One region of the Shimazuella sp. NTD248 genome, then DNA from elsewhere that is predicted to be linked to it. Evidence: riboswitches for the same ligand, from Rfam matches in the RefSeq annotation. Region 1 holds a riboswitch; each other region holds the start of a gene.

Region 1 (6,122 bases):
GACTGGAAGGTTTCTTCCACCTTGTTGGAGCATTCCAGCCAATTTTCAAGGGAGACTTTCCGCTTCCGAGTCTGGTTACGTGCAAGAGCTTCCAAAGGAGGACAATCGACTAGTGCATAATGGATATGACAAGTAGAACGAAGCTGACCAATTAGCCGAATCATCGCTTCACGTTGACCTCTGTTGTCACCAGCATCTGTAATGATGACCCAACCACGATTATTTAGAACCCTTCTAAGTTTATCAAGGGCTTGTCTCATCGTTGGATCGATCAACTCGATAGGGACTTCTCCAATCCATTCTCCCCCTTGGAGAAACTCATCAGGGTCAATTTCATAAATCTCAGCTAGAGGTTCATAGACAAGACCTGCTCTACTCGCCCTCAATAGTTGGTGCTCTGCCATAGCAGAACGAACTGCCTTGATCAGGGTACTTTTTCCTGCACCGCATCGACCTGTCAAGAAGACGACAATACTTTCACCAAAAAGATAAAACATCTTGTCTGGTGAGGAAAGTAGGTTGAGCTCCCATCCTTCTCTAGCTATTTCTTCTTTGGTTGTTAGAGCCCAAATGCGACGCTTCTCTGCAATAGCTACTGCTTCTTCACACATGTCAAGCATCTCTACTGAGTTCGGAAACTCAATCGATACCCTTAGTACCTCAGACATATAACGGTACGCGCTTTTAAAGGGAATCTCGCAATTGTTTCTGAGATCATCCGGAAAATAAGCGTTACTGTTAGGCCTAAGCTTCCCTAGTCGCTGATCCAACAGAAACCGAATGGCAGTCTGTCGTATTATCTTATGCTCTTCTAGGCTAGCTACTCTCGTCATCTCTCCCTCTCTTCATAGAAATGCTGTATAGTGTAATTATATTAATATATCTTAATAAAAAACAGCAGGTTTAAACGTTAAAATTTACTTATAGCGAGAAAGACCATTGTATATAATGGTCTTTCATGTCAACACTTTTCTTTTTATCTCACAGCAGCAAAAGAAATTCTCGAATCCAACGCTTGGGACAGATCGTCCATAAGGTCTTCTACGTTTTCCAAGCCTACGGAAAAACGGAGCAATCCATCTGTTATCCCATGTTTTAATCTAACTTCTTGTGGCATTGCCGCATGGGACATCAATGCAGGATAAGATAGAATACTTTCTACAGAACCTAAACTAACTGCAACGATAGGCAGTCGAATCTTTTGAAGTAGTTTCCTTACTTTTGTTCCACTTCCTACATCAAAAGATAATACTGCGCCATGACCACTAGCTTGTTTACATTGTATACGATGACCTTCATGTTCCTCTAAACCGGTATAATATACTTTCTCCACCTCTTTATGCTCTTGTAACCACACTGCTAACTTTTCTGCATTTTTGGAAGATATGTCCAACCTCGCTTGCAGGGTTTTCAATCCCCGTAGAATTAGCCATGAATCCTGCACTCCTAGTACTGCTCCAAACGCATTTTGAAGAGTCTTGATTTGATTTGCTAATTGTTCATCTCTTACCGCTACAAGTCCTGCCACCACATCACTATGTCCGCCCAAAAACTTCGTTGCGCTATGCACAACGATATCGAATCCAAATGCTAATGGACGCTGATAATAAGGTGTTAAAAATGTATTATCGACAATAGATAATAATTTATTTTCTTTTGCTACTTTTACTATCTCGCCTAGATCTGTTACTTTTAGGGTTGGATTGGAAGGAGTTTCGATATAGATTGCTTTCGTATTTGGACGAAGTGCTTGAGTGATAGCTTCTGTTCTGGTTGTATCGACAAAAGTACTGTCAATCCCAAATCGACTTAGCACTTGCGTTAAAATACGATACGTACCACCATAAACATCCTGCGAAACAATGATATGGTCTCCTTTGGACAATAACAGAAACACAGTAGATATTGCTGCCATTCCGGAAGCAAAAGCGAAGCCTCGACAACCACTCTCTAGCTTTGCAATGGTATCTTCCAATGCTTGGCGTGTTGGATTTCCACTTCGGGAATAATCGAATTGCCCCGGATTATCGATATCAAACTGATGGAAGGTAGAAGCTTGATAGATGGGGACACTTGAAGCCCCTGTCTGTGGATCTAACTCATTTCCATTATGCAATAACAATGTCTCTATTCTCATCCAAATCACTCCCCGTTTCGTTTTACTAGGCACGTATTCGTATAAACTACTGAAGTTCTTGTCCTATTTTTTTGCATCAAAAAACCTCTTCTCCTAAGAGAAGAGGCCAGTTTTATCCATCGTTTCCTCTTCCCTTATCTATCAGGAATATACTTCCTGCAGGAATTGGCACCTTATTGATTAAATCAATTGGTTGCCGGGCTTCATCGGGCCAGTCCCTCCGCCGCTCTCGATAAGAGAATTATCAAAATATTATTTTATTCAAGATTTGCACTAGTTATTTTTAGGTTATCCTACATCTGAATAGAAGTCAAACACGAAAACAAAATTATCCGATATTATTTTAAATTGGGGTTCTATACTGGTTGACACCAAATGTAAGTTAATATAACTCCTAAGCAAAAATAATTGCAACTTTTCATAGATTATTATATATTCATCCAAAAGAAAATCCTTAAATCCAAAAGCAAGTACTCGAAAATATCCTGTAACAAATAAACAATCTTCTTTTTCTCCTAACCTTGTAGTATAATCAATAATTGGGAGTAACAATATTAACCAAATACAAATGAATCTTTCTCTTATCAAGAGTGGTGGAGGGACTGGCCCGATGAAACCCGGCAACCAATTGATCTATGGATCAATATGGTGCCAATTCCTGCGGATTATTGGATTCCGCGAGATGAGAGTTGACGATACAATCGTTCACCTTTCATCTTACCCAGATGAAAGGTTTTTTTGATCTTACACAAAGGATGATAGCAATGAACAGAACACCCATTGAAGAGCGACTGAAAGAAAAAATACTTATCATTGATGGAGCGATGGGAACAATGCTTCAACGTGCTCAGTTAACCGCAAAAGATTTTGATGGTGAAGAATATGAAGGGTGTAATGAAATTTTAAATCTAACCCGTCCGGATGTAATTCTTAATATTCACAAATCATATTTAGATGCTGGTGCCGATATCATTGAAACCAATACATTTGGGGCAACTTCTGTTGTTTTAGCGGAGTATGATTTACAAAACCGAACAACAGAAATCAACCAAGCAGCAGCACGCATCGCTTGTACAGCGCGGGATCATTTTAGTACAACAAATCATCCTCGTTATGTAGCTGGCTCTATCGGTCCCACGACCAAAACCCTTACCGTGACAGGCGGAATTACTTTTCATGAGTTAGCCCACTCATACTACGAACAAGTTGAAGCACTTTTGATGGAAAACATTGATCTTCTTTTATTGGAAACCTCACAAGACACCTTGAATGTAAAGGCTGCTTGTATCGGAATGGAACGCGCTTTTAAAGCGAGTAAAAGACGTGTTCCGATTATTATCTCTGGAACAATAGAACCAATGGGTACCATGCTGGCTGGTCAAAATATTGAGGCTTTTTATTTGTCGATCGAACATCTAAATCCTCTTGCAATTGGATTAAACTGTGCAACAGGGCCAGAATTTATGAAAGATCATATCCGCACATTATCCACTCTTGCTACTTGCGCTGTCTCATGTTATCCAAATGCTGGTCTACCAGATGAAGATGGTAATTACTTGGAAACTCCATCGGCTCTGGCAAAAAAATTAAGCGAATTTGCTGCGGCTGGGTGGCTTAATCTAGTTGGTGGTTGTTGTGGCACGACACCTGAGCACATTCGTGCTATTGAACAAGCTGTTGCCGCCTTTCAGCCACGTACCCCTGCCCCCTCACACCTTCCTGCTGTTTCTGGTATAGAATCTGTCTATGTTGAGGAAGACAATCGACCCTTACTTGTTGGAGAACGCACCAATGTGATTGGATCACGTTTATTTAAATCATGGATTGCAGAAGAAAAATACGAGGATGCATCTGAAGTTGCTCGCAAACAAGTAAAAGGCGGGGCACAAATCATCGATATTTGCCTTGCAGATCCTGATCGTGATGAGCTAGAAGATATGGAACGATTTTTGAAATTTGTGACAAAAAAAGTGAAAGTACCACTGATGATAGATTCTACAGATCCAAAAGTTATCGAAATGGCTCTATCCTACTCCCAAGGTAAAGCGATTATTAATTCCATTAACCTTGAAGATGGAGAAGAACGTTTCGCAGAAGTTGTCCCATTGCTTCATCGTTTTGGAGCTTCTGTAGTAGTTGGTACCATTGACGAGGAAGGAATGGCTGTGTCAAGAGAACGAAAATTGGCAGTAGCCCAGCGATCCTTTCAGTTGTTAACAGAGAAATATGGAGTAAATCCCCAAGATATAATTTTTGATCCACTCGTTTTTCCTGTTGGTACTGGTGATGAACAATATATTGGCTCTGCTTTAGAAACAGTAGAAGGAATTCGCCTTATAAAAGAAAGCTTACCAACATGCACCACTATACTCGGAGTTTCTAATGTCTCATTTGGTTTACCTATTGCTGGTCGTGAAGTTTTAAATGCGGTTTACCTTTATGAATGCACCAAAGCCGGACTCGATTATGCCATTGTAAACTCCGAGCGCCTTGAACGATATGCTTCTATTCCTGACGAAGAAAAACAACTAGCAAAAAAATTGTTATTTGATACGAATGAAACGAACTATGGTGAAGTATTAGCTGCATTTACTGAATTTTATCGTGAGAAAAAAATAGAAAAGAAACAATCTGCTCAAACCTTAACCCTAGAAGAACGCTTGGCCAATTATGTTATAGAAGGTTTCAAAGATGGGTTAATTGCCGATCTCAATTTGGCTCTACAAAAAACCTCTCCATTAGATATCATCAATGGACCACTTATGACTGGAATGGATGAAGTTGGACGACTCTTTAATGATAACCAATTAATCGTAGCGGAAGTACTGCAAAGTGCAGAAGTCATGAAAGCCTCTGTTGCACATCTAGAACCTCATATGGATAAGGAAGAAACTACTTCTAAAGGGAAAATCATTTTAGCTACCGTAAAAGGAGATGTTCACGATATTGGAAAAAATCTAGTAGAAATCATTCTTTCCAATAATGGTTATAACATTGTAAATCTTGGAATCAAAGTAACTCCAGAACAATTAATTGCTGCTTGTCGTGAAGAACTACCAGATGCAATTGGTTTATCGGGACTTTTAGTAAAATCAGCACAACAGATGGTTATCACCGCCCAAGATCTACAATCAGTTGGAATCAACATCCCTCTATTAGTAGGCGGGGCTGCCTTATCTAGAAAATTTACCGAAAACCGAATCACTCCAGCTTATGAAGGACTTGTTCTTTATGCCAAAGATGCCATGCATGGCTTGGATTTAGCAAATCAACTAAGCTCTCCCATTAAAAGAAAGGCTATTGTTGAAGAAATGCAACAGAGAAAAGAACAGATAATAGCAAAACAAGAAACCATTGAATCAGCAGTTCCCATCACTCGAACACCTGTGACTCGTTCACCGATCGATCGAAAAGCAAAGTTATTTGCCGCTCCTGACTATGCACGTCACGTTTTACGAGATTATCCCCTTCACCATTTGAAAACCTATATCAATGAACAGATGCTATTAGGAAAACACTTAGGAATAAAAGGAAATGTAGCAAATTTATTAGAAAGTGGTGATCCAAAAACGGTTGAACTAAAAGGACAATTGGATCACCTTTGGAATGAAGTTATAACCAATTCTTATTTATCGCCTCAGGGCTTATATCAATTTTACCCAGCACAATCCGATGGAAACACTGTACTAATTTATGACCCTACCAATACATCGCAAATAGTAGAACAGTTCCATTTTCCAAGACAACAAGTAGAACCTCATTTATGTTTAGCTGACTTCCTTCGTCCAGTAACTTCAGGAGAGATGGATACCGTTGGATTTTTTGCAGTCACAGCTGGAAAAGGGGTGCGAGAGCTCGCGGAAAACTGGAAAAATAGTGGAGCCTATTTATATTCTCATATGATCCAAGCTTTAGCTTTAGAGTTAGCCGAGGCCTTTGCAGAACGGATACATCAAATCATGCGAAACGCATGGGGCTTCCCAGA
Region 2 (6,122 bases), on a different contig from region 1:
AACACGAGTATTCGATCGGCAACTGTCAATAGTTCATTTAGCTCACTTGTAAAGTACAAAATACCCTTTTTCTCTTCTGCCAATTTGGAGATGATCGAAAAAACATCTACTTTCGCTCCAATGTCAATGCCTTTTGTCGGTTCATCAAAAAGGTAGATAGAAGCATCCGTATTCAACCACCTTCCAATGGATACCTTTTGTTGATTACCTCCACTGAGAAGCCCAACTGATTGTTTGGAAGAGGAAGTTCGAATACTTAATTGTTCAATCACTTTTTCTGCTAATAGTCGTTCTTTACGCCAATCTAGCCATCCTGCTCGGGTAATCTTATCGATATGTGGCAAGGAAAGATTTTGGTCTATCGGAAAATCAACCAATACCCCTTCTTTACGCCTCTCTTCTGGAATGAGACAAATTCCCGCTTCGATTGCTTTTTGTGGATGTTTTATTTTCCAAGGCTTTGCTTTAATCGTAACAAGACTATAACTTTGATCTTGCCCTGCTAGAGCTCTAGCAATCTCTGTTTTTCCTGCCCCTACTAAACCAGCTATACCTAAAACTTCCCCTTCGTGCAAAGTAAAAGTGACCGATTTATCTAGTTTAGGAACAAAAAATTGCTGAACTTTGAGCAAAGGAGTAGTCCTTTGTTGAGGTGTTTTCTCTTGAATTGCTAACAACTGTTTACCGAGCATTGCTTCTACAATTTGATCATCCGTTAATTCCGATACTTTACTTTGCAGCACGGTTCGTCCTTCTCGCAATACCGTTACTCGATCACAGATAGCACGAATTTCAGGCAAGCGGTGTGTTATAAAAACAATTCCTACTCCACTATCTTTTAAACGGCTCATGAGCTGAAACAATGCTTTTGTTTCTACTTCACTCAGTGGTGCAGTTGGTTCATCTAGAATAAGAAATTGCACATTTCTAGCCAATGCTTGGGCGATTACGATTTGCTGTTTTTCACTTAATCTGCATTCGGATACCAATCGATCCATGGAAATATTTAATCCAACTCGCTCTAGCCATTCTTTTGCTCGTTTTTTTCGCTTCTGTCTACTGAAAAATGCAGTACCTTGTACCAATTCATGTATACTCACGTTTTCCGCTACTGTAAGTTCAGGAAATAATGCTGTATCCACTTCCTGTACAACAATACCGATTCCAGCATCGATTGCTTGATGTGGAGAAGAGAGCGAAACCCGTCGCTCTCCTATCTTTATTTCTCCACTATCGCTTTGAAGTTGACCAGACAAAATTTTTACCAATGTACTCTTTCCAGCTCCATTCACTCCTAATAAAGCATGAATCTCACCTTTATGAACATTAAAATCTACTTTTTGGAGCACTTTATTCTCATGAAAAGATTTGACAATGCGTTTCATCTGGAGTGTCATTTTTTATTCGCCTCAACTAACTTGTCCATCCAAGGGGATGTAGCCGTTTTGGTAGCGCCCCACTCTGGGATGTATTTCCCTAATTGACCCATTGTTACAGCTTGACTAGGTAGATTCTTCTTTTCAACCAAATGAGGTTGTACACTAAATACTTGGGGAATAGTTTCTCCCGCTATTTTTTGATAGAGGAATCGAACTTGAATTTTCCCCATCTCCGATGGATCAGTTGCTGTTGATGCTACCCATGGACTGTTTTTCTGCTGGATTAACTGCAAATCCTCATCGCTTAAATCGATTCCATATACTTTGATTTCTGTTCTTCCTGCTTGTTGAATTGCTCTAGTAACTCCTTTTGCAAATTCATCCCAAGGAGCAAATACAGCGTCAATTTGACCTTTTGGATATTTTTGCAAAATAGCTTCCATCTGCGTTTGTGTATCAAGTGCAGTGTTATTAGAAGCATTTCCGAATTTAGCAATCTCTTTAATCTCTGGATAACGTTGTTTAAACGCGTTATAGATCACATTACGGTTTTCCATCGGAGCAAATCCGCCAACCCAAACGTAGACAATGTTCCCTTTTCCATTGAGGTCTTGCGCAAGGGTACGAAGGGAATTCCAAGCTAAGGAGTAGTCATCTTGATCGATAACGGTAACACCAGGGATGCGTAGATCACTATCAAAAGCAATGACTGGAATACCTGCTGCTATTGCTTTTTTTACACTTGGAAGGAGTGCGTCCGCACGACCATGATCCAACAATATACCATCCACTTTTTGACTTACTGCATTATCGATATAAGAGGCCATTTTCGCAAGATCATTATCAGCATTATATACTTGCACTTCTCCTCCAAATTGTTTTACTTGTGCTTGTACTCCTGCAATATATTGACTAGAAAACGTACCGATAGACAATTGCGATATAGCTGCTATTTTTAGAGGCTTTTTTAATTTTTCTGGGATTGCTGTGTTCTTACTTTGGCTGGTAGATGATGTAGAAACAGAATTATTATTCGTCGATTGGTTTACTTGGTTTTGTTCGTTAGAGCAAGCGGTCAATGCTAAGATCGAGATGAGTAGAAAAATAAGCCATTTCGTACGTTTCATGACACCGTCTCCTTTGTTATCTGCTCTATAAGATTGTCTAAGTTGTTCGGGGAGAAAATCCCTTGTTCGGTAATAATTGCCTTAATATAATCTGCTGGTGTAACATCAAACGCTGGATTGAAGACTTTGGTAGAAAGCGGTGCCAATAGTGCATCCCCAATTCGAGAGATTTCTTCGCCAGAGCGTTCTTCAATCGGTATATCCTTACCAGAAGCTGTATCTATATCAAATGTGGACAGCGGTGCTGCCACATAAAATGGTATATTCAAAGCTTTAGCTTGAATGGCAAGACCAAAAGTGCCTATTTTATTGGCAATATCACCATTTCTAGCAACCCGGTCACATCCAACTATCACTGCATCTATCCTTTTGGTTTGCATCGTGTGTGCAGCCATGCTGTCCGTAATCAATGTCACATCAATATCTGCTTGCTGCAATTCCCATGTTGTCAAACGTGCTCCTTGCAAAAGCGGTCGGGTTTCACATGCATAGATGTGAAGATTCCATCCTTGTTCTTTTGCTATATAAAAAGGAGCTAAAGCGGTGCCATATCTTGCTGTCGCTATACTACCCGCATTACAAATCGTCATGATATTTTGTTCGTCGGCAAACAATGTCAACCCATGTTCACCAATCTTTCGGCAAGTTGCTTCATCTTCCGCTTGGATTTTCAAAGCTTCCGCTTCCATCACTTGTTTTGCTTCGGAAACACTACTCACCTTTTCTGCTTGATTTGCAACGCGATCTAAAGCCCACTTCAGATTAATTGCAGTAGGACGTGAGCTTGCCAACTGAGACTTCGCGCGGCGCAGTGCATCGAGAAAGCTAGGAAAATCAGATGCTTTCCAGTCATTTGCCCATACTACAAGTCCAAAGGCCGCTGCTATGCCAATAGCTGGCGCACCTCTCACTTGTAGACGCTGAATGGCATGCCAAACATCATTGAGAGAAGAAAGTCGAACGTATTCCATTTTTTGTGGCAATAAACGCTGATCCAACAATGAGATATGATCTTTCTTATAAATTACGGATGTAACTCCCACTTTCTGCTCTACAACTGTCATGTTAACGATTCCTCCACCCAAGCGAGAAAAGTATGGATATCTTTTAACTTTCCTCTATTTTTAATCAATACAGCTCCTACAGTCAGTGCTTTTTGTTTTAAGTCAATTTGAACTGGTGCATCATCAATCGAATTTAGATCAGCAACTTGTGCCAGACCAATCGTTCTACGCACTACTTCACAACCTGTAAAACCGAGTGTATCTTGCCAAACTTTTTCAAGAAATGCTTCGGCTACACCATCAATGCTTGAAAAAGTAAAATGTCCTTTTGTCTTGCAAAGTTCTAAAAATTGAGTGGCAAACGTTTCCCATGTTTGCTTGCTTGTATCTAATAGATACTTGCGAAAAGCCTGCAAATCTTCCATTTTTTGGAGGTGAGCTTCTTGAGAAATATAATTCAACAACAGATTAGCAAAGAAAGAACCTAGATCAAAACCAATAGGACCAACAAAAGCAAATTCTGGATCGATCACCTTAGTAGAATCTTTGGTAACGAAAATACTTCCGGAGTGGAGGTCACCATGAAGCAAAGCCTCTGCTTCTGTGAGGAATTGCAGTTTGAGTTTGGCTGCCTCGCGTTTTAACTCTTCATCTTGCCAAAACTTCACTACAAAAGGTCTTATTTCATCAGAAATCTCATTCGTATCATGATCAAAGAATGGATCAGTAAAAACGAGATCTTCCGTAATTTTGCATAATTCTGGATTCAGGAAATCTTTAACCAAGGCTTTCTTGGTAAATGGATGTAAATAAAAATCACTAGTATGAAATAATGTTTGCGCAGTAAACGTACCAATATGTTTTCCGAGCTCAGGATACTGATTGCCAGCTATCCATCCAGAGCGAAGAATATCATGAGAAGATAAATCTTCCATCACGGTATAAGCTAAGTCTTGATCATGATCATAAACAACGGGAACTAACTCAGGAACCACTTCTCCTGCTTTTTGCAAGGATAAGTATTCGATTTTTGCCCGATCTAATGTAAGAGGCCAACTCTCTCCTACTACTTTTGCATAAGGTAATGCTTGCTTTACAATCAAAGACTTACTTGTCTTTGGTTCTCGAAGGTGAAACACATAATTGAGATTTCCATCTCCAACCTCCGATACTTCCAATTGTTTTACATTTTCAAAATACTGGAGCTGTTCTACTACAGATCGAACCGTATCAACCGTTAGTGCTCGATACGAACGCTCCTGAGTTGTTGTCATCTATGACCACTCCTTTTTTCTGGCAAAATCAAAAAACCTCTTTCTGTAAGAAAGAGGCTCGGAATAGTCCAAACCTCTTATCTTACAGAACGAACAACGTCCTGTTGGAATTAGCACCGTGCCTTGCGTGGGTTTATTCCACGGCCCATAAGAAAAACATGAGCCCCATCTTGCGATGGTATTACGGTCGGTTGCTGGGCTTCATCGGGCCATTTCCCTCCACCTACTCTTGATAAGAGATGCACAGCTTTATATTTTTGTTTATCCAATGTTTTTGAATAAGTACTATCTCAGAATAGTAAAGGCTTATTTTGTATTTGTCAATAAAAAGTCTTTTTTAAACAAAAAGTTTTTGACAGTTATTCGGCTAAATTGTAGCATAAGATAATTAGATACAAACTAGGAAGTGGAAAAATTGCAAACATTTCAATATGCTGATCGACTACAGTCATTACCCAAACAATTTTTTGCCAAATTGGTAGCTGATGTTAATCGATATGTGCAAGCAGGAAAAGATGTCATCAATCTCGGTCAAGGAAATCCTGATCTCCCTACTCCTGATCATATTATTCATTCCTTACAATTAGCAGCTGAAAATCCACAATTTCACAAGTATTCTCCGTTCCGTGGATTTACTTTTCTCAAAGAAGCAATTGCTGCCTACTATCAACGAGAATATCATGTATCACTCGATCCAGAAACAGAAGTAGCCATTCTTTTTGGCGGAAAAGTAGGATTAGTAGAAATCGCACAATGTTTTTTAAATCCAGGAGATGTCGCATTGGTACCTGATCCCGGGTATCCTGATTATTGGTCAGGAATTGCCATGTCAGGAGCCCATATGGAAATGATGCCACTTTTAGCAGATAATCAATTTCTCCCTGACTTTCATCAAATATCTCAAGATATTTTAGAACAAGCAAGACTAATGTTTTTAAATTATCCTAACAATCCAACTGCTGCAATTGCAACACCAGAGTTTTTTGTCGAAACCGTAAAACTTGCAACGCAAAACAGTATTTGTGTGGTTCACGATTTTGCATATGGAGCAATTGGTTTTGATGGACAAAAACCACTAAGTTTCTTACAAACTCCAGGTGCAAAAGAAATTGGAATTGAGATCTATACGTTGAGTAAGACCTATAATATGGCAGGTTGGCGGGTTGGATTCGCACTTGGAAATAGATCTGTCATTCAAGCGATTGAACTGCTGCAAGATCATTTTTATGTCAGTTTGTTTGGGGCTATTCAGCAGTCAGCAGTTACTGCTCTTTTAGAATCCCAAGACTGTGTGAAAGAATTGGTTCAAACGTATGAAAATCGCAGAAATACCTTTAT
Region 3 (6,122 bases), on a different contig from region 1:
AAATCTCTCATAAATTTGGGTCGTGAGCACTAGGTTTGCCTTAAAATCGTCGATGTGCTTATATAAGTATTCCAATACCTGACGTGCTTCCTCATCACGACCTAGCTTTTCCAAATAGATGACTTTATTTAGGTAAGGGTAGAACTTAAAATATAGTCTCTCTCCTTTACCATCAAATACTTGAATTGCTTGGTCAGTATAAAGAAGAGCAGTTAAATAATCACCATCGTAAAATGCAACCCTCCCTAAGTCATTCAAACAAATAGAGCGCAGGTTAGAAGTAACTAAGTTAGGACATCGATCCAAATCTGCTAATGATTTTTTGAGATACTCCTTTGCTCTGCTCCACTTCCGCAATTCAAAAGCGATTTTTCCTCGTAATAGAGTGGCAACCACCGAAAGATCATAAAACATATGTAAGTCTACATAACTTTCAATCTCTTCTAAAGCCATTTGAGGATTTCCAGATAAGATATCTAACATATTATTCTGATTTTTAAACCTATATGCAAGGAGTGTGTCTATCATATACCCATTATTTGAAATCAATGATGATGAAATTTCCATCTAAAAGATCAATGAGTTTAGACTGGATCATCGAAAATCGAACTATCCCACTTGAAGTCACCGAAATGCTTCAACAATTAGCTGATAAACATCAATACCCTGTCGATAAAATGCACCAGCACAAGCAAGAAATAGCAAACGAGCTTCAACTCATGGGCAAAGGCTACATCGTAAAGTTTTTATTTCCAAATGGAATAGAGGATAACGAACGATGGCTGCATGCTCTCATTCGAATGGACATCAGGCGGTTACAAAAATAGAAAGGGTGAACCCAATGGCATTGCGGTTATCCGTGGAAGGAAATAGAACAAAAGTAAGTGAGTTTATAGAGGCGATCAAAAAAATCCCCCAATGGAGGTTTTACCGAGGATCAAAGGTGGCAATCGGTGGAGACGAGCTGAGAATCGACTACTTTTTCGATGAAAAACCTGTCCGGCCGTCCCTCGTAACAAATCGAGCCAGCACCGTATCCCTTAGCCTTGAAAATGGCAGCAAGCTGGAGTTTGTGCTGCTGGATACAGAAGTTGCCAATATGGGCAATGGGATTACCTATGTACATGGTAAAAGTTACGACATCTTCGCTGATTCACAGGAAAGCGATTAGAGACAAAGTTATCATGACAGCAAAAAACCGGTTCAAAACAACCGGTTTAATTTGCATGTAAATCATATGGGGTTTCTTGATAGACGTAATAGTTCAACCAATTCGTAAATAATAAATTGGCATGTGAACGCCATGTATGAATGGGAAGGTTATCTGGGTTATCTTGCGGGAAATAGTTTTCTGGCAGTTTTATCGGTAGACCACTCTTAACATCTCGAATATATTCCTCGTTTAATGTAAGTAAGTCATACTCCGAGTGACCTGTTACAAAAACTTGCTTTCGATCCTTGCTGGCGAGAAGGTAAACCCCCGCTTCCTCTGATTCCGATAATATTTCCAGTTCGCTGCACTTTTCTATGTCTTCCCGGCGGATATCGGTATAGCGGGAATGAGGTGCATAAAAAAGGTCATCAAATCCACGCAATAATCTCGTATTCGGTTTTGAAACTTTGTGAGCATATATCCCGGATAACTTTTCGGGCAGAGCGTATTTGGAAATACCATAATGAAAATAGAGTGCAGCTTGCGCTCCCCAGCATATATGCAAAGTGGAAGTGACATGCGTCATTTTCCATTCCATGATTTGCTTTAGTTCATCCCAGTAATCTACTTGCTCATACTCTAAATGCTCCACTGGGGCTCCAGTGATGATCAATCCATCGAATTTATCTTCCTTTATATCTGCAAATGTCTGATAAAAAGTCTCCAAATGGCTTGGCGGTGTATTTTTTGAAGTATGCGACTGCAAATGAAGAAGACTTACCTCTAGTTGCAGAGGCGAATTGCCTAACAACCGAAGCAGTTGTGTTTCGGTTGTGATTTTGGTAGGCATGATATTCAAGATCACCATTTTGAGCGGACGTATATCTTGATGAAAAGCCCGCTTTTCTGGCATCACAAAAATGTTTTCCTTGCGGAGGATTCCAGCCGCTGGAAGATTGTCTGGAATCTTAATCGGCACAACTATTTCCTCCTATATTTTAAATTTGTTGTTATTAATGAGCCAATTCACAAACATTTTGTGCCAAATCCGCTTGATATGCACGTCTTCCGCGTCTGTTGTAAAGAGCAACAAAGGACGCTACAGCTAAGCATATCTTCGCTTGGGATTTTTGGTATCTATTTTTGCACATTTATTGTTGGCTTTTTTCAAGTGCTTGTTCTAAATCCTCAATGATGTCATCTACAGATTCAATCCCAACTGACAAACGAATAAGTTCTGGGTTAACACCAGCTGCTTTTTGTTCATCCTCTGTGAGCTGTTGGTGTGTCGTACTTGCTGGATGGATCACAAGGGACTTCGCATCACCCACATTGGCTAGATGAGAAAATAAAGATAGATTTTCAATCAAACGTTTTCCTGCTTCTCGTCCGCCCTTGATGCCAAACGTAAAGATGGCTCCTTGTCCTTTTGCTAAATATTTTTGCGCTTTTTCATAGGAGGGATGACCTTCTAACCCAGGGTGATTTACCCATGTAATACTGTCGTGATTTTCTAAAAACTTGGCAACTTTCAGCGCATTTTCACTATGTCGTTCCATGCGCAGGTGCAGGGTTTCTAACCCTTGCAGCAATAAAAATGCATTAAATGGAGAAATAGCGGCACCTGTATCTCGCAATAGCTGGACACGTGCTTTAATAATATATGCAAGGGGTCCTACTGCTTCTGTATAAGAAACGCCATGGTAACTTGGGTCTGGTTCTGTTAGATCAGGGAACTTACCATTTTTCCAATTAAACTTTCCAGAGTCTACTAAAATTCCACCAATACTCGTTCCATGTCCTCCGATAAATTTGGTTGCAGAATGAACAATGATATCTGCTCCAAAATCAAATGGGCGACTTAAATAAGGTGTGGCAAACGTGTTGTCAATAATCAGCGGTATACCTGCTTCATGCGCTACATCGGCTACTACTTCTACATCTAATACATCTAATTGAGGGTTCCCGATGATTTCTGCAAACACAGCTTTGGTTTTATCTGTTATCGCTTTGCGAAAGTTATCTGGGTTAGTCTGATCTACGAAATGCACATGAATTCCCAGCTTAGGAAGCGTGTGCCGAAATAAATTATAGGTGCCGCCATAAAGGTTGCTTGAGGCTACAATCTCATCTCCAGCTCTGGCGATATTTAAAATCGAATACGTAATCGCAGCTTGACCTGAACTAGTTGCAAGTGCTCCAACACCACCTTCCAGCTCAGCAACTCTTTTTTCTAAAATATCCGTTGTAGGATTCATAATCCGAGTATATATATTTCCAAATTCTTTTAACGCAAATAAATCAGCAGCATGCTGTGTATCGTCAAATACATACGAAGTTGTTTGATAAATAGGAACGGCTCTTGCATTGGTAGCAGGGTCTGGTGCCTGACCCCCATGAACAGTAATCGTCTCAGGTCGAAATGTACTCAATGATAATTCCCCCTTTTTTATCGCACAAAAAAAGCCTCTTTCTTATCCAGAAGAGGCTTTGGGTTTCTAAATTCCTCATCTTATCTGTTAGAGACGTTTGTCTCTACAGGAATTGGCACCTTCTAGTGAATCACTAGGGTTGCCGGGCATCATCGGGCCAGTCCCTCCGCCTCTCTGGATAAGAGATATTAAAAATATATAGTTCAACACTCGGTTTACTCGATTATATTGAATTTTGCGGCAACCGTCAATACTCTTCCTGTCCTATCTTTTCCATATTGTATTGCTTTCCCAATGACCATTTTAATAAAGGGGACGTTATAGCCGTAGTGATAATCGCAATGAGAAATAAAATACAGTAATCATTGGCAGAAATTAATTTACTGGTTAAACCAATGTTTGCAAACACGAGTATCATCAACCCACGAGCATTCATCAAAGCCCCGATGGCACTTGATTCCCCCCAACTATATCCTATCCCTTTTGCGAAGAACAAGCAGGTAAAGTATTTGCAAATAAATGCTACACCAATAAACAGGAGAATGATCCCGATATGATAACTGTTTGTAAAAGAACGCAAATCGATATTAAAACCCGAACTTACAAAGTAAATAGGAACCAAAAGAGTATTAACAAAATCGGAAATCTTCACATTGAGATCTTTTGTGACAGGGTCTAATCTAGGTATAATTAGTCCTGCTATAAAACCTCCAAAAATAGCATGCAGTCCCATTTTTTCAGTGATCAAACTGCTGCCTAAAAACAAAATGAGAAATATTGCGAAAAATTCATTTTGGAGGGTAGGAAACTTTTGGATCAAAAACTTTAAAAGAGGTCTGATCACAAAAAACATGACTACAAGATAAAGACTCAAATACAGAAATATACTAACACTGCTGAAAGATAAATTAAGAGCAGCAATAGACAAAATGATTGGTAACATCATCCATGCGATGATATCTTCTATACTCGCGCCAAATATTACAAATCTCCCCAAATTTGTTTTGATCAACTTATGCTGATCCAAAATCCGGACAAGTACAGGAAAAGCTGTCACAGAAATGCTGGCTGCCATAAACAGCGAATAAACTAATTGTGTTGTAAATTTTGGTCCTATCGATGGGTATACATACCAACTTAACAGAAACAACATAAGAAATGCCGGTATAATACCTACAAGAGCAAGGAGAACAGCGTTTTTTATTAATTTCTCCTCTTCTAGCTTTTCGTCATTTGCATGAATCCCTACAAGAAACATATACAAAGATATCCCAAACTGACTGAGGATATATAACTGATCTTTGATATTTTTATTGAACAACCATTCTTGAAAACTTGGAAACAAAAGACCTAATACAGAGGGTCCTAGTATCAGTCCTCCAATCATCTCCCCGACAACTTTTGGTTGACCAATACGAGCAGCCAAAGCACCAAATAACTGAGCAACAACAACAATGATTAATAAGCTTAATAGAAATTTAAAAAGCATCCACATTCCTACCTGTCTTATTCAAGGATGATAACAGCACTTGGGCGAAACTTGATTGTTCCTAATTTTCCAATGTCCCAGAATAATAATAACATTTTTATGTCCATTTAGGTTTGTTTCATAAATAAATAGTTAGAGCTATCACCATGAATATATCTTTTCATAATGAATATAACTTACTAAGGAAACCTACAGCACTATCTTAAACAGCTATCGTTTTCCTATATGCTTTTGCCATGCTTCCCCCTACTCGAAGTACATCTTGCATGGTATGATAGGAAAAAAGATATGTTTTTGGGAGGACGAAAAGTTGTTTGAAACCGTACTTGCATCTATGGGAATGGGAGCAGCAAAGATTGACCTACGTTTAAACAAAGAAATAGTAACAACAGGACAAGAAGTTACTGGGCAGATCGTAGCTACTGGCGGTAGTGCCGAACAAAAAGTAGAAGGACTTTCGGTTTACTTTATGCTCCAATCCGTTCATGCTCGCAGTGGCAGTGACTTAACAGAACGAATCGCAATGATTGATGTCACACATGAAGAATTTGTGATTCAGCCAAATGAAACGATTACGTTTCCATTTTCCTTTACCTGTCCAGCAAATATACCAGCTTCCTCTATCAATACAAAATACTTCTTTATTACTAACCTAGAGATTAAAAATGCACTTGATTCACATGACCGCGATTTTATCAAAGTATTGCCTGATCAACGCGTGGAGCAGTTTTTGACTGGATTTAAACAACTTGGCTTCAAGCAAACTTGGGAAGGTCTTGTCACAGATGATCAAGGTTGGTCCCAACTTATTCAGTACCATCCAACCACTTATTTTTATGGGGTTTGCAGCCAGATCGCCGTATATTTTCATCATAATCTAGAACAAGATACGATCGATGGAGTGCTGGAAGTTGGAGAACATCATACCAATAATTATTCTGCACTTATCGATATGTTTCATTTGGATGAAAAAATACGTCGATTTGAAATCACTTCTGAAGACTTAAGCACCCAAGAGAAGGCAAAAACTCGAATAGAACGCATTGTA

Evidence for each region. A riboswitch is a leader RNA that binds a small molecule or an ion and turns the genes downstream of it on or off. The one in region 1 is predicted to bind S-adenosylmethionine.
Region 2: it holds a riboswitch for S-adenosylmethionine, as region 1 does, so the genes downstream of both, mtnK (S-methyl-5-thioribose kinase) here and metH (methionine synthase) in region 1, are expected to answer to the same signal.
Region 3: it holds a riboswitch for S-adenosylmethionine, as region 1 does, so the genes downstream of both, AC5WOE_RS10170 (homocysteine synthase) here and metH (methionine synthase) in region 1, are expected to answer to the same signal.

What each region holds. Positions count from the first base shown of each region.
Region 1 covers NZ_JCAJZT010000003.1:253,056-259,177, forward strand. The annotation lists gene AC5WOE_RS08520 (P-loop nucleotide/nucleoside kinase family protein) at 1-833, opposite strand, end outside; gene AC5WOE_RS08525 (aminotransferase class I/II-fold pyridoxal phosphate-dependent enzyme) at 977-2,137, opposite strand; SAM riboswitch class I at 2,269-2,376, opposite strand; SAM riboswitch class I at 2,716-2,826, shown strand; gene metH (methionine synthase) at 2,902-6,122, shown strand, end outside.
Region 2 covers NZ_JCAJZT010000002.1:413,777-419,898, forward strand. The annotation lists gene AC5WOE_RS06755 (sugar ABC transporter ATP-binding protein) at 1-1,397, opposite strand, end outside; gene AC5WOE_RS06760 (sugar ABC transporter substrate-binding protein) at 1,394-2,506, opposite strand; gene mtnA (S-methyl-5-thioribose-1-phosphate isomerase) at 2,503-3,570, opposite strand; gene mtnK (S-methyl-5-thioribose kinase) at 3,567-4,784, opposite strand; SAM riboswitch class I at 4,859-5,023, opposite strand; gene AC5WOE_RS06775 (pyridoxal phosphate-dependent aminotransferase) at 5,200-6,122, shown strand, end outside.
Region 3 covers NZ_JCAJZT010000004.1:109,947-116,068, reverse strand. The annotation lists gene AC5WOE_RS10190 (hypothetical protein) at 1-453, opposite strand, end outside; gene AC5WOE_RS10185 (hypothetical protein) at 555-827, shown strand; gene AC5WOE_RS10180 (hypothetical protein) at 842-1,171, shown strand; gene metA (homoserine O-acetyltransferase MetA) at 1,218-2,132, opposite strand; gene AC5WOE_RS10170 (homocysteine synthase) at 2,305-3,585, opposite strand; SAM riboswitch class I at 3,663-3,770, opposite strand; gene AC5WOE_RS10165 (cation:proton antiporter) at 3,833-5,074, opposite strand; gene AC5WOE_RS10160 (sporulation protein) at 5,385-6,122, shown strand, end outside.